DNA from 2 places in the Cupriavidus sp. C2SS-8b genome. Region 1 is predicted to be linked to the other one. Evidence: predicted binding sites of a transcription regulator. Region 1 holds the regulator's gene; the other holds the start of a gene.
The links. The regulator FliA, encoded in region 1, starts transcription of late flagellar genes. The targets are predictions, from matches to a motif close to CTAAAGTTTNNNNNNNNNNNGCCGNTA.

Region 1 (7,184 bases):
CAATGGCGCGGACCTGCAGGTGATCGGCCTCGATGCCGGCCTCGAACGCGTGCTGTCGCAGGCGCTCACCAATGGCGGCGGCATCGAGCCAGGACTGGCCGATGCGCTGCTGCAGCAGACCCAGGGTGCCGTCGTCCGGCAGGAGCAGATGGGGCTGGATCCGGTGCTGCTGGTGCCGTCGCAGTTGCGCCCCCTGATGGCGCGCTTCCTGCGGCGCACCATGCCGCAGCTGAGGGTGTTGTCCCATGCCGAAGTGCCGGACAACCGCAATATCCGTATTACCGCAATGATCGGTGCGTGAGGAACGCAAGATGAGCGTAGCGAAATTCGTCGCGGCCAACGGCCGTGAAGCCATGCGCAAGGTGCGCGAAGCCATGGGCCCCGACGCCGTGGTGCTGTCCAACCGCACCATCGACGGCGGCGTCGAGATCGTCGCCATGCGCGATGCCGATCTCAGCGCCACCTCGGCCGGCGCGCAAGTCTACGTTGCGCCGGAGCCAGTCGTGGCAGCGCCCGAGCCGGCCGCCATCGGCGACCTGCGCGGCGAGCTGCAGTCCATGCGCGCGCTGCTCGAACGCCAGCTGGCGGGGCTGGCTCCGGCGGCCGCCACGAGCGCGGTGGCCGCGGGCGATCCGCTGCGCGAATCGCTGTTTGGCTGGATGGTCGGGGCCGGCTTCTCGGCGCAGCTCGCGCGCACGCTGCTGGCCAGGCTGCCGGTAGGCTGCGACCGACCGGCGGCCATGACGTGGATCCGCGCCGAGTTGGCCAGCAAGGTGCCGGTGCTCGGCAACGAAGATGCCTTGTTCGACCAGGGCGGCGTGCTGGCGCTGATCGGGCCCACCGGCGTGGGCAAGACCACCACCACCGCCAAGCTCGCGGCGCGCTACGTGCTGCGCCACGGCCCCGAGCGCCTGGCGCTGCTGACCACCGACAGCTTCCGTATCGGCGCGCACGAGCAGCTGCGCATCTACGGCGACATCCTGGGCGTGCCCGTGCATGCGGTGAAAGATGCCGCCGACCTGCGCTTCGCGCTGGCGGCGATGAAGGACAAGCACCTGGTGATCATCGATACCGTCGGCATGAGCCAGCGCGACCGCAACCTGTCCGAGCAGATCGCCATGCTCGCGGGCGTGCAGGCGCCGGTACAGCGCGTGCTGCTGCTTAACGGCGCCAGCCATGGCGACACCCTCAATGAAGTGGTGCATGCCTACCGCCATGACGCCGTGCCCGAAGGCGGCGGTGTCGACGGCTGCATCATCAGCAAAGTGGATGAAGCCACGCACGTGGGCTCCGTGCTGGACGTGGTGATCCGTCACCGCCTGCCGGTGTTCTACGTGTCGACCGGACAACGCGTGCCGGAGCACCTCGAACTCGCCAATGGCGCCACGATGGTCGAGCGCGCCTTCCTGACGCCGCGCCGCGGTTCGGTGTTTGCCGATGCCGACGCGGCGCGCAGGCAGGCCGGCAGCCTGGACGACGCACCGGCCCGCCAGGGCGGTGCCGATGACGTGCTGCGTTCGCTGACCGACAGCGCGGATGCGCTGGGCCAGTGCGTAAGCGAACTCAATGCCGCGCAGCATGGCTTTGAACTGGCTCGCCAGCTCTGGCAGCAGCGCGCTGCCGACGCGCCCACGCTGCGGCCGATGGCGCAGCAGGTGCGCGAGGCTGTCTGCCGCGACGTGCACCGCGAATGCGACCAGTTCGTGCTGTCGCTGGCGGCCACGCTGCAGGTGCCCGTCCCTGGCCGCCGCGCGCCGCAGTCGATGCTGCATACGCTATGGCTTGGCGATCGCATCGGCATGCCGCTGGCCGCCACGGTCACCCCGGCTGGCCGTGCTGGCCAGGCCATGGGCGAGGCCGAGGCCGAAGCCGCCACGCTGCGCGCCACGCTCGGTGCGGCCCGGCCTGTCGTCCATCTGGTCGATGCGCTGCCCGCGGCTGCCACGCTGACGCGCTGGCAGCAATCCGGCGAACGCTGGGTGGCCGCCGCGCGCAAGACCGCGCGCGTGATCTGCGGTGGCACCGCGTGGAAGCTGGACGCCCTGGCCGAAACGCTGACCTTCCACGCCGTGGGCGAAGTCCCGGTGCGCGGCCGCGATGCCGTACAGTGGCTGGCAACGACCGAGGTACGCGTGCCCGAGGGCCCCGTTCGCGGCCGCGGCGCGCCGGAAGGCGGCATCGACGCCCATCTCGTGATCGCAAGGACGGTCGACTACGCCTCGGGCGAGCTGCTCGATACTCGCTATCTGCTGTGCGATCCGCAACTGTCGGGCCACGCCGCGCAGGCCGCGCGCTGGTCGCTGTGGGCGGACAACGCCGAAGTCCAGTTCCGCACGCTGCGCCATGCGCTGGACCATTTCGCGCAAGACGGCGAGGGCGCCAGCGCCGCCGGCGGCGGCCTGGCCGCGCTCCAGCTGGGCGTGACCGCGCTGCGCCTGGAACATTCGCCGACGGTTACGGCGCCGGCCTTCCTGGCTCGCCTGGCGGGCCGCAGCGGGACGCGCCAGCCGGGCAGTGACGCGGTGGCCGGGCCGGTGCTGAATGAAGGCATGGGCCGCCTGCTGGCCTTGCTGGACGTGCTGGAAAGCTATCCGGGCCGCCAGTCGGATGGCACGCCTGATACCGTTGATCTCCTCGAAAGCGACGACACCGCCGCTGCCATCGGTGCCGCGCAACCTGCTGTGGCGGCGCCCGCCGGTCCGATGTCCGGACTGCCCGAACTCATGGCTCCGGGAGTCACGTCGTGAGCACGCTGGCGGTGGACCAGGCCGAGAGCCTGCGACGCATGCTGGCGCCGCGCGTCACGCGCCGCATCGCCGTGGTGGCCAGCGAACCGGGAGCGGGGGGAACCACCATTGCATCTGGCCTGGCGCATGCCTTGTCGATGCAAGGCGAACGCGTGCTGCTCGTCGATGAGGACCCGGCCGGCCGTGCCGTAAGACTGACCGGCGCGGAACCTGCCGGCTCGTTTGCCGACGTACGGGCAGGCCGCTTGACGCTGGAGGCAGCGCTCGGCGCGCGTCCGGCGGGCGCTGTCGCGGTATTGCCGGCTGGTACGCCCCAGTTGAACGTCGCGCAATGGCCCGATTCGCTGTCAGGCTTTCGCAGCGTGCTGATCGATGCCGTGACGGACGCGGACGGTGCGCTGTCCGCGCTGGCCGGCGCCGTGCACAACGTGCTGGTGGTGATGCGCCCGGAGCTGGCCTCGATCACCGCGGCCTATGCCTGCATCAAGCGCCTGCATCATCTGTACGCCTACCGGCATTTCCAGCTGGTGGTCAACATGGCGCCCGCCGACGCCGCGGTGCAGGCCATTGCCGGAAACCTGGCGCGCACCGCGCGACAATACCTTGGCGTCGAGATCGGCAGCGCTGGCTGGCTGCCCGCCGACCCGCTGGTGACGCGCAGCGTGCAGCTCGGGCGCTGTGTGGTGGAAGCCTACCCGGCTGCGCCAGCCACGATTGCATTGCGCCGGGCCGCCAGTGGCATGGGCGCATGGCCGTTGCGCGCAGAGCCTGTCACGGCCGCGCCATCCGCCGTGGCAGCCTGAACGCATGACCGTTCTCAACGGAAAACGACCCCGACCCTGACCCGCCGGCCCGCCATGCGGGCAGGCTTTGCAAGCAAGCATTCACGAGAATTCCACCATGTACACGATCCAGGGAAAGCTCGAACAGGCCGCCGTGGTCAAGACCCACGCGCAGCTGGTGCGCCGCATCGCGCTGCAACTGGCCGCAAAGCTGCCGGCCAGCGTGCAGATCGATGACCTGATCCAGGCCGGCATGATCGGCCTGCTCGACGCGGCCAAGCGCTATGAGGACACGCATGGCGCGCGTTTCGAGACCTACGCCAGCCAGCGTATCCGCGGCGCCATGCTCGACGAGGTACGGGCCAACGACTGGCAGTCGCGCAGCCTGCGCCAGTTCACGCGCCGCATCGAACGCACGCAGCGCGGCCTGGAACAGAAGCTCGGCCGCGCACCGCTCGACTCGGAAGTCGCGCAGGAACTGGAAATGCCGCTGGACGACTACCATGTCTTGCTCAACGAGGTCTATGGCTGCCAGCTCCTTCACTACGAAGACTTCGAGCGCTCGGGCGAAGAAGACTTTCTCGACCGCCATCTTGGCGTCAGCGAAGACGGCAATCCGCTCACGCAGCTGATGGAAAACGGCATGCGCGAAGCGCTGATCCGCGCCATCGACCGGCTGCCCGAGCGCGAAAAGCTCGTGCTGTCGCTGTGCTATGACCAGGAACTCAACCTGCGCGAGATCGGCGCGGTGCTCGAGGTGACCGAATCGCGCGTCTGCCAGATCCGCGGGCAGGCCATCACGCGCCTGCGCAATCAATTGCGCGGCATGCTCTGATGCGCGGCCGGTCAGGCATCGGACGGGTTGTCCTGCAAGCCATGGCGGCCGTGCTGGCGGCGATCGCCACCGCTGCATGGGCCGCGCCCGAGGCCGGCACGCGGCATACCTGGAGCGCATCTGTCAACGGACCGGCGCTGTATGGCCGCGGCCAGCGCACCGTTTCTCCTCCGATCCTGCCAAGCGGCAACCTGCCGCAATCCGAAGGCATCGTCACCTCGGTGCGCTGGCACTACAGCTTTGTCGCGACACCGCCGGTGGACCTGCAGGCTTACCTCTGCAATGCCCAGCGTTGCGTGATGCTGCCGCAGTCGGAAGGCAGGACCGACGCCTTCGATGGCGACGACGCGACGCAGGGCTTTGTGTTTGCCTTCAGGCTGCCCGGGCAGGGTGCGGTGGCGCCTGTGCTGCAGGGCAGGAGCAACCAGGTCATCGTAGGGTTCCGTTGACGGACAGCGTGCCAGCACCGGTGTGACGCTCAAGCCCACATCGGTATCGCCGCCTGGCACCCGCGCGCTGTCCTGTTTCCACGTTTCCGTTCATTCGGTAGCATGTGGCCATACTGTCTCGTGGCAGTGTTCGCGGCCCCTTGTAGCCAATCCCTTCCGTAGCGATGCCGTCGGATCCTGCAGGACGCGATTTCCTGCGGAGAGGGGCCGCCTCGTCACTAGCTTCAGTCGGCCATGCGCTGCGTGCGGGCTGGATGCGTTGGAGGATCAAATGGAAGATCAAGTTGCAGACGTGCTGATCATCGGCGCGGGGCCCGCGGGCGCCGTGGCGGCCGGGCTGCTGCGTCGTCAGGGTATTGGCGTGATGGTGCTCGAGAAGGAGACCTTCCCGCGCTTTTCCATTGGCGAGAGCCTGCTGCCGCAGAGCATGGAATACATCGAGGCGGCCGGCATGCTGCAGGCCGTGGTGGAAGCCGGCTTCCAGTACAAGAACGGCGCGGCGTTTGCGCGTGGCGACCGTTATGTCGATTTCGATTTTCGCGACAAATTCTCGTCCGGCTGGGGAACTACCTACCAGGTACAGCGGGCCGATTTCGATCATGTGCTGATCCGCGAGGCGGCGAAGCAGGGCGCGGAAGTCCGCTTCCGGCACCAGGTGACCGATGTGGACGTATCGGGGGCGCAGCCGGTCGTGACCGTGCGCGATCCCGATGGCAACAACTACCGAGTCACCAGCCGCTTCCTGCTCGATGCCTCCGGCTTCGGGCGCATCCTGCCGCGGCTGCTGCAGCTCGAAACGCCATCCGGCTTTCCGGTGCGCAGCGCCATCTTCACGCATGTCGAAGACCGCGTGATGCCGGGCACCTTCGACCGCAACAAGATTCGCGTCGGCATTCATCCGCGGCATGTGGATGTCTGGTACTGGACCATTCCGTTTTCGAACGGCCGCTGTTCACTGGGCGTGGTCGCCGAGAAGGCATTCCTTGACGGCTATGCGGGCAGCGACACGCAGCGGCTGCAGGCACTGGTGAACGAGGATCCGGCGCTGTCGGGCCTGCTGGCCAATGCGGTCTGGGATACCCCTGCACGCCATATCGCGGGCTATGCGGCAAACGTGAAATCGCTGTGGGGCAATGGCTACGCGTTGCTCGGCAACGCGGGCGAATTCCTCGATCCCGTCTTCTCGTCGGGTGTGACGATCGCGTTCAAGTCGGCAAGCCTGGCGGCGGGATGCATCGTGCGCGAATTCGCGGGCGAGACGGTGGACTGGGAGGCCGACTATGCGCGCATCCTGAAGTCAGGTGTGGATTGCTTCCGTACGTTTGTCGACGCCTGGTATGCCGGGAGTTTCCAGAAACTCGTCTTTCATCCCAATGCCACGCCCGATATCCGTCGCATGATTTCCGCCGTGCTGGCCGGTTATGCGTGGGACCGATCGAATCCGTTCGTCAGGGACCCTCAGCGGGGTCTTAGCGTGCTCGGGCAGTATTGCGACGATTGAACGCCGCCGGCATCAGCCGCTGGCCAGGCTAACGCCGCCGACGCCGGCGGCGGCCTTGCCGTTCTTGCCGTACAGGCCGGAATCGCCGCCGCTGTGCTGGCGCAGCACGTTGATGGCTTCGCGTGTGTGGTCCAGGTGCGCGGAGACGATCGCGCCATTGATCTGGTTTTTGTCTCGTGCGCCGCGCGCGGCGAAAATGAGCTTGCGCCAGGCATCGCCCACGGCCGGGTCGATATTGCGGCCGAGCAACTGGCCCTGCGGGCCGGCGCGCAGGCCGAGCGCGGCCATCTGGGCTTCGCGTGCGGCAACCTGGCGCGAAAGCGCCTGACCCAGCTCCACCTTGCGCGTGAGCAGCCCGCTCAGGGACTGGAAATCCCCGTCCTTGAGGGCTTCGCGCTCTTCGGTGAGCAGTTGGCCGAACGCCGTGACGGCTTCGGCTTCTTTCTGCAGGCTCTGGATCAGGGGCTGGCTCATGGCTGGCTGTTATCAGTGGATGTCGCCCTGGCCCAGTTCGCGCAAGGTGGCAATCAGGCCATCGGCGATCTTGCCCGGATCGATCTTGATCCGGCCTTCGGCGATAGCCTGGCGGATCTCTTCGACCTTGGCGGTGTCGATGTCGTCGTCGGATTCGTTGGCCAGGCGGCTGCCGATTTCACGGACCTGCGCGGCCAGCGGGCTCACGCTCACGCCGCTCGCAGGGGCGGCGGGAGCACTCTGCGCGGCCGCAGGCCGCACAGGGCTGTCCGCAGCCGGGGCGTCGGCCGGCCTGGACGTAGTGGAATGGTTGATCTTCACGGGCGTTCCTTGCTGGGTTCCCTTGTCATTACGGACGCCGCGGCGAAATCTTTAGGAAATTCTCGCCCCGACGGC
Region 2 (7,184 bases), on a different replicon from region 1:
CGATGCGCACTCACCGATGTGTTTTACCAATGGCAAGGGCGCAACCAAGGAAAGCGCGTTGGCATCGGCGTTGGGGGAGTTTATCGAGCGCCTGAATTGCAATCATTTCTATGGTGGCACGTATTGGGGCGAAGACATCGCCAATGCGGCGTTTGTGCATTATCCGGACGAGCGCTGGTTCAAGCCCGGACGTAAAGATGCATTACCGGCCGAAATTCTCGATGAATATTGCCGGTCCATCTACAACCCCGATGGCGAGTTGCGTGGATCGCATCTGTACGACACCAATTCGGGCAATACCCAGCGCGGCATTTGTTCACTGCCGTTTGTGAGGCAGTCTGATGGCGAAGTAGTGTATTTTCCGTCCAACCTGGTCGAGAACCTGTACGTCAGCAATGGCATGAGCGCTGGCAATACACTGGCCGAAGCGCAAGTGCAATGCCTGTCCGAGATTTTCGAGCGCGCGATAAAGCGCGAAATCCTGGAAGGCGAAATGGCATTGCCGGATGTGCCGCCAGAAGTGCTGGCGAAATACCCTGGCATTCTGGCCGGCATCCAGGCGTTGGAAGAGCAAGGCTTTCCGGTACTGGTGAAGGATGCGTCGCTGGGTGGCGTCTATCCGGTGATGTGCGTCACCTTGATGAACCCGCGAACCGGCGGTGTCTTTGCATCGTTCGGCGCGCACCCGAGCTTCGAAGTGGCGCTGGAACGGAGTCTGACGGAATTGCTGCAGGGGCGCAGTTTTGAAGGCTTGAACGATTTGCCTCAGCCCAGCTTTGTCAGCAACGCCGTGACCGAGCCAAATAACTTCGTCGAACACTTCATCGATTCCAGCGGCGTGGTGTCGTGGCGCTTCTTCAGCGCCAGAGCGAATTTCGATTTCGTCGAGTGGGATTTCTCCGGCCAGGGCGAGAACTCCAACGCCGAGGAAGCCGCGACCTTGCTCGGCATTCTCGGAGACATGGGCAAAGAGGTGTACATGGCCGTGTATGACCAGCTGGGCGCCGTGGCTTGCCGGATTCTGGTGCCGGGCTATTCGGAGATCTATCCCGTCGATGACCTCGTCTGGGATAACACCAACAAGGCGCTGTTGTTCCGCGCAGATATCCTGAACCTGCATCGACTGGACGACGCAAGCCTGGAAGCGCTGCTCGAGCGCCTCGATAACAATGAGCTCGATGAATACTCCGACATCGCCACGTTGATCGGCATCGAATTTGACGAGAACACGGACTGGGGCCAGCTAACAGTGATCGAGCTGAAGCTGCTCATTCATCTCGCCCTGCAGCAACTCGAAGAAGCGCACGAGCTGGTGGGCGCCTTCCTGCAGTACAACGACAACTCGGTCGAGCGCGGATTGTTTTACCAGGCCTTGAATGTCGTGCTGGAGGTGCTTCTCGACGACGACCTGGAACTGGACGACTACGTGGTCAATTTCCGCCGGATGTATGGCAACGCGCGGATGGACGCGGCCCTGGGCTCAGTGGACGGCAGCGTGCGCTTCTTTGGCCTGACACCCACCAGCATGAAACTGGAGGGCCTCGACCGGCACCAGCGCGTGATCGACAGCTACAACAAATTGCATACGGCGCGGGCAAAGGCAGCGGCTTCAGCCAGGGGTTGAAGCGTCATGGCGGGGGCGTTCGCCCCCCTGCTTTATCCGTACGCATCCGGCATCTAGCTGGCCAGCACATTCACCGCATCCTCCAGCGCCTGCGCCTGCTGCTTCAGCCCCATCGCCGCCGCAGCCGATTCCTCGACCAGTGCCGCGTTCATCTGCGTGATCTGCGTCATCTGCTCTACCGCAGCGCTGGTCTGCTCGATCTCCACGCTCTGCCCGCGACTGGCATTGGCAATGGCCGAAATCGTCCGCGTCAGCGCCGACACCGATTGCTCGACGCGGTCCATCTCGCCGCCGGCGCTGATGGCCGCCTCGCTGCTCGCCTGCACAACTTCGAGCGAGTTTTCGATCAGTGCCTTGATCTGCTTCGCGGCCGCTTCGGCGCGCTGGGCCAGGGACCGCACCTCTCCCGCCACCACGGCAAAGCCACGGCCATGCTGGCCCGCGCGCGCGGCCTCGACCGCGGCGTTCAGGGCGAGCAGGTTGGTCTGGATGGCGATGTCATCGATCACCGACGTGATCTCGGCGATCTTGCGCGATTGCGTCGTCAGCCGCTCCATCAGCGACGCCGAGCGGCGCACGCCGCCCGCTGCCGCGGAGGCCGCCTCGGCCGTGCGGCGCCCTTCCTGATGGGCCTGTTCGGCGTCGCTGGCGTTCTGCCGCGCGGTCTCGGTTATCTGCGCCAGCGTGGCCGTGGTTTCCTCGATGGCGCTGGCCTGTTGCTCGGTGCGCTCCGACAGGTCGGCGTTGCCGCTGGCCAGGCCGGCCGAGGACTGCCACACGCTCTCGATCGAGTTGCGCGTATCGAGCAGCACGCCCACCAGCCGCGCATTCATCTGGTTCAGGAAACGGCCGAGCAAGCGCGTCTGCGCGTCGCCGCATTCGGGAAAGCGATGCCGCAACTGGCCGGACAGCACCGCCAGCGCGCTGCGGTTCAGGCGCATCACGGGCCGCAGGATATTGAGCGCCAGGTAGCAGCCCGCGGCCCCGCACATGGCCACCGCCGCGCCCGCCAGCGCCCAGATGATGGCCGGGGGTGCCGCCCACACCGTCGCGCTCGCCGCCGCCAGTGCGATCAGCACGACCTGCACGGACTGGACGACAAGCAGCCGCGCCACCACCGGCAGCCGCAACAGGCGCTGCACCACACCGGCCGCGCCCTTGCGGCATGCCTCGCCACCGCAGAGTCGCCAGCGTGACCGGTCCTCGCGCTTGAGGTCGGCATAGAGCCTCATTGCCGCGGCGATTTGCGCCGCCGTCGGCGCGGTCCGCACCGACAGGTAGCCCGCAAGTTCGCCGTCTCCGAACACCGGCGTGACGTTGGCGAGCACCCAGTAGAAGCCGCCGTCCTTGCGCCGGTTCTTGACCACGCCCGTCCAGGGCGTACCGGCACGGATCGTCGCCCACATGTCGGCGAAGGCGGCGGCCGGCATGTCGGGGTGGCGAATGAGGTTCTGCGGCTGGCCCAGGACCTCGTCACGCCCATAGCCGCTGCTGCGAAAGAACGCCTGGTTGGCGTATTCGATATTGCCCTGCGCATCGGTCCTCGTGATGATGACTTCGTCCGATGGCAATTGGTATTCGTGATCGGTGACCGGTAGATTCAATCTCATGATGCTGGTTGTCTGTGTCGTTGCAACCTTGCCCTCGGCTTCGCGCGCGAAGCCGATCCATCCCGCCTACCCCGGTGGCGGGGCCGCGAGGAGTATTCACGATCGGCCGTGACAGGACGATGCGACGCATGCCCAACATCGCTCCGGCTTGACGGCGCGCAAGCGCGGGCCACGCCTACCCCTTCCGGCGGATTGCAATCGCGCAGCCAATAGCCGGCCTGGAGCGCCGGCACGCAGCAAAGAAGAAGGCCCCGGAAGCGCGGTGCTTCCGGGGCCTTTTGCTGTCTGCGCCAACCAACACCGGCGCCGCGATACGGCCTTACTTCAGCGACTGCGCATACGCCTCGAGCTGCGTGATGCAAGTCCCCCAGCCTTCGAAGAATCCCATTTCCTCGTGCTGGTCGCGCGTCGCCTTGTCCTTGTGCAGGACGGTGGCCACGTAGCGCGTGCCGTCGCCCTCGTCGTCCATGGTGATATAGGCGGTCATCGGCAGCCACGGGTTGTTGGCCGGGCGCCATTGCGCGACCAGCCCGGTGGTCCAGACGATGCGCGAGCGCGACACCACTTCGAGGAAAACCCCCGGGTTGTCGCTGGTTTCGCCGCCAGGGCCGCGCATCAGCGTGTGGAAGGCGCCCCCGGGCACGAAATCGAAAGCGAGGACTTCGGTGGTCCACGGCTTCGGGCACCACCATTCCTTCAGGTGGTTCGGGTCGGTCCAGGCTTTCCAGACGAGAGCGCGCGGCGCCTTCAGCACGCGGGAAATCTCGAGGTCGAGGTCCTGCTGACTGCTCATCGTGATTCTCCTTGGCATGCACGAGCGGCGTGCAGTAACAGAAAGGCCAGCGCGCGCGCTGGCCTTCGGGAATTCAGTGCCACGTGAGTCGGTTCCGTGTAACGCTTCCACAGATTGCTGATCCGCTTCTGCATTCACTGCCCAACACTAGCCATCGCCTATCCTGCGGCACCCCAGGACACCACTGCAGCTTAGTACAAATTCCGCCGGACGCCAGCCGCAGGCCGCAGCCATGCCGGTCAGGTCACAGCAATGCGGTCATCGACCAGGCGGATCTGTGCGCCAGGCTTGTCTTCCATCACCTTGAGCACGCGGTTGCCCACCTGCAGCGTCACGCCGCCGTGAATGCGGCGGGCGGCGTCGATCACCGCCCCCGCCGCGGGTTGCATCTGCTCGCCCAGCCTGGCGATCTTCTCCTCGAGCTCGAACAGGTCGCGCGACGATTTGAACAGCGTGGCCCGCGCCTTTTCGCGCAGGTCTCCCACCGCGCGTTCGGGGTTCTTGGCAAAGAAGGCCACGAGTTGCTTGACCTTGTTCTGCTCCTCGAGCAGACGCCGGCGCTCAGCCTCGAGCGCCGCACGCTGGGCATCCGCGTACGGGTTCACGCCGACCTGCACGATCGTGGCGGTGCCCGCGGGCGCGCCGAACACCGCCGCACGCACCGCCAGCAGCGCACGGCTGCGGCCGCCGCTGATGCTGCCCGTGCCGCTGGTCCCACCCACGACGATGCGCTCGCCCGCAGCCACATCGCTCTGGCGAATGCCGCTTTCGACGTTGACCTCCGTACCCGCCTCCACCACCGCGTTTTCGATGAAACGCGCCTGCACCGCACCCTGGCAGCGCACGCTGGCGCGGCTGATGGTCCCGCCCGGGTCCGCATGCCCGTGTCCCGCCTCGGCCTTGCCGATGATGCCGCCCTTGACCAGAATGCTGCCGCCCGCCTCGATCGTCGCAGCTTCGATGACACCGTCCACGACCACGTCGCCGGTAACCTTCACCGACATGCCGGTGCGGATGTCGCCCGACACCCGCAGCGTGCCATCGAACGCCACATTGCCCGAGTGCAGGTCGACCGATTCCACCTGCACCACCGGACTGACCGCGATGCCGTGCATGCCCACCACCGGCGAGCCAGCGAGGACGGCGATCAGCAGGTCGGGATCGTTGGGATCGGCCGCGGCACCGGACAGTCCGTCGGCAAACGGCGTGTCTTCGACGGGGTCGGCGGCCAGTGCCTTGCCAAAGACATCGACGCCGTCGCTGCCGGGCTCGGCCGGAACGCGGCGCATCAGCGGCGTGCCGGGGCTGACCAACATCAGGTTGCCGAGTTCGCGCAAGTCCATGGGGGCGTCGTCGTCGGCCTGCGCGGGCTTGCGCGGTTGCAGCAAGTTGACGAAGCGCGCCGGCTGGCCTTGCCGCGGAGCGATGCCCGCCGCGATCTCGCGCAGTTCGCAGGCACCCTCCGCGAGGGTGGCTTCCAGTACCAGCGACTGGACCTGGGCCGTCACGCCCCGTTCGGCGACGGCACGCCGGATTTCCACCCCGGTCACGGCGCGGCCGCCTTCGGGACGCATCAGCGTCAGGCGCACGGACAGGCGATCGTCGCTGATGTCGAGTTCGAACGCGCCGTCGATCAGCGCGCCGACCGTGGCATCGATCTCGCGATCGGCTTGCTGGCACTGGCCGAGGAATTTCGCAATCGCGCGCGGGTCCAGCCGCGCCTGCTCCCAGCCATGGCTGGCCAGGCATTCCCGGAACGCGGTGTGGTCCGGAGGCAACCGGCCCGTCTCGGGCACGTAGCGTGCGCGCACCTGCTCGCCCGGCTCACTGAGCTCCAGGCGCAAACCCGACTCGTGACTCATGAGTCCCCCAAATTCGCTTTGTACAGCGGCGCCCTCGCACTGCACCTGTTCAAGGCACAGTCAGCGCATGCCGGTGCGCTTGAGCGCACGTCCGCTTGTTATCAATCGAATACCTACGGCATCTGGAGACCAAACTTGAGGCAGGGCAAACCCGGGCCTGCGCAGACGGGCGCAGCGTTTTCGGTAAACTGTCGGCTTCCGAGGCGCCCGCCGCCTCCCGAATCCCCGCAGTCATGGCAAATACCCACGAAATCCGCCCCGGCCAGTCGATCGAGCTGCTCAAGGAACTCCATATCCTGACGCGCGACGGCAAGATGAACCAGGACAGCCGGCGCAAGCTCAAGCAGGTCTACCACCTGTTCCAGTTCATCGAACCGCTGCTGCAGGAGGTCAAGTCCGAGCGCGATGCCGTCACGCTGGTCGACCACGGCGCCGGCAAGTCGTACCTGGGCTTTATCCTGTACGACCTGTTCTTCAAGAGCCTGCACGACCGGTCGCACATCTTCGGCATCGAAACGCGTGAAGAACTGGTGCAGAACTCGCAGGCACTGGCCACGCGCCTTGGGTTTCCGGGCATGTCGTTCCTGAATCTGTCGGTGGCCGACTCCATCACCTCGCCGGCGCTGCCGGAGACGGTCGACGTGGTCACGGCGCTGCACGCCTGCAATACGGCCACCGACGACGCCATCCGCTTCGCGCTGGCCAAGCGCGCCCGGCACATCGTGCTGGTGCCGTGCTGCCAGGCCGAGGTCGCGAGCGTGCTGCGCAAGAACAAGGGACGCCTGCTGGCCGGCAACCCGCTGACCGAGATCTGGCGCCATCCGCTGCACACGCGTGAATTCGGCAGCCAGGTGACCAATGTGCTGCGCTGCCTGCAGCTGGAGGCGCATGGCTACCAGGTCAGCGTGACCGAGCTGGTCGGCTGGGAACACTCGATGAAGAACGAGCTGATCATCGCCCAGTTCAAGGACTTGCCGCGCCGCCGTCCCGCCGAGCGGCTGGACAATGTGCTCGCCACGCTGGGGCTTGAAGAGATGCGCGAGCGGTTCTTCGCCGCACCCGAGCAGGCGACGAACTAAGCGTCCGCCGCGCGCGGCGCCGCGCTGTCGTCGCCGGCGTCGTCACCTTCCATCCAGCGCTGCCAGCCTTCATGGCCCAGGCGGCGCATGGTCTCCATATTGCGCTCGTAGATATCGGCCGCGTCGGGAAACGCCGCGGCGGCGCGGGCAATGCTGTCCTCGCGCAGCATATGCAGGATCGGATATGGCGCGCGGTTGGTGTAGTTCTCGATATCG

Region 2: a site for FliA is predicted at 6,003-6,029, ahead of ACIGJB_RS11180 (DUF342 domain-containing protein). Genes of this name have one in related genera too.

Annotation. Positions count from the first base shown of each region.
Region 1 is NZ_CP172717.1:2,378,020-2,385,203, reverse strand. Features, by position in the region: gene flhA (flagellar biosynthesis protein FlhA) at 1-301, shown strand, start outside; gene flhF (flagellar biosynthesis GTPase FlhF) at 312-2,747, shown strand; gene ACIGJB_RS27735 (MinD/ParA family ATP-binding protein) at 2,744-3,550, shown strand; gene ACIGJB_RS27730 (RNA polymerase sigma factor FliA) at 3,648-4,364, shown strand; gene ACIGJB_RS27725 (flagellar protein FlhE) at 4,364-4,813, shown strand; gene ACIGJB_RS27720 (NAD(P)/FAD-dependent oxidoreductase) at 5,085-6,314, shown strand; gene ACIGJB_RS27715 (flagella synthesis protein FlgN) at 6,327-6,788, opposite strand; gene flgM (flagellar biosynthesis anti-sigma factor FlgM) at 6,801-7,109, opposite strand.
Region 2 is NZ_CP172716.1:2,414,124-2,421,307, forward strand. Features, by position in the region: gene ACIGJB_RS11165 (OsmC domain/YcaO domain-containing protein) at 1-1,624, shown strand, start outside; gene ACIGJB_RS11170 (methyl-accepting chemotaxis protein) at 1,678-3,234, opposite strand; gene ACIGJB_RS11175 (SRPBCC family protein) at 3,554-4,027, opposite strand; gene ACIGJB_RS11180 (DUF342 domain-containing protein) at 4,267-5,889, opposite strand; gene ACIGJB_RS11185 (class I SAM-dependent methyltransferase) at 6,123-6,968, shown strand; gene ACIGJB_RS11190 (DUF1415 domain-containing protein) at 6,965-7,184, opposite strand, start outside.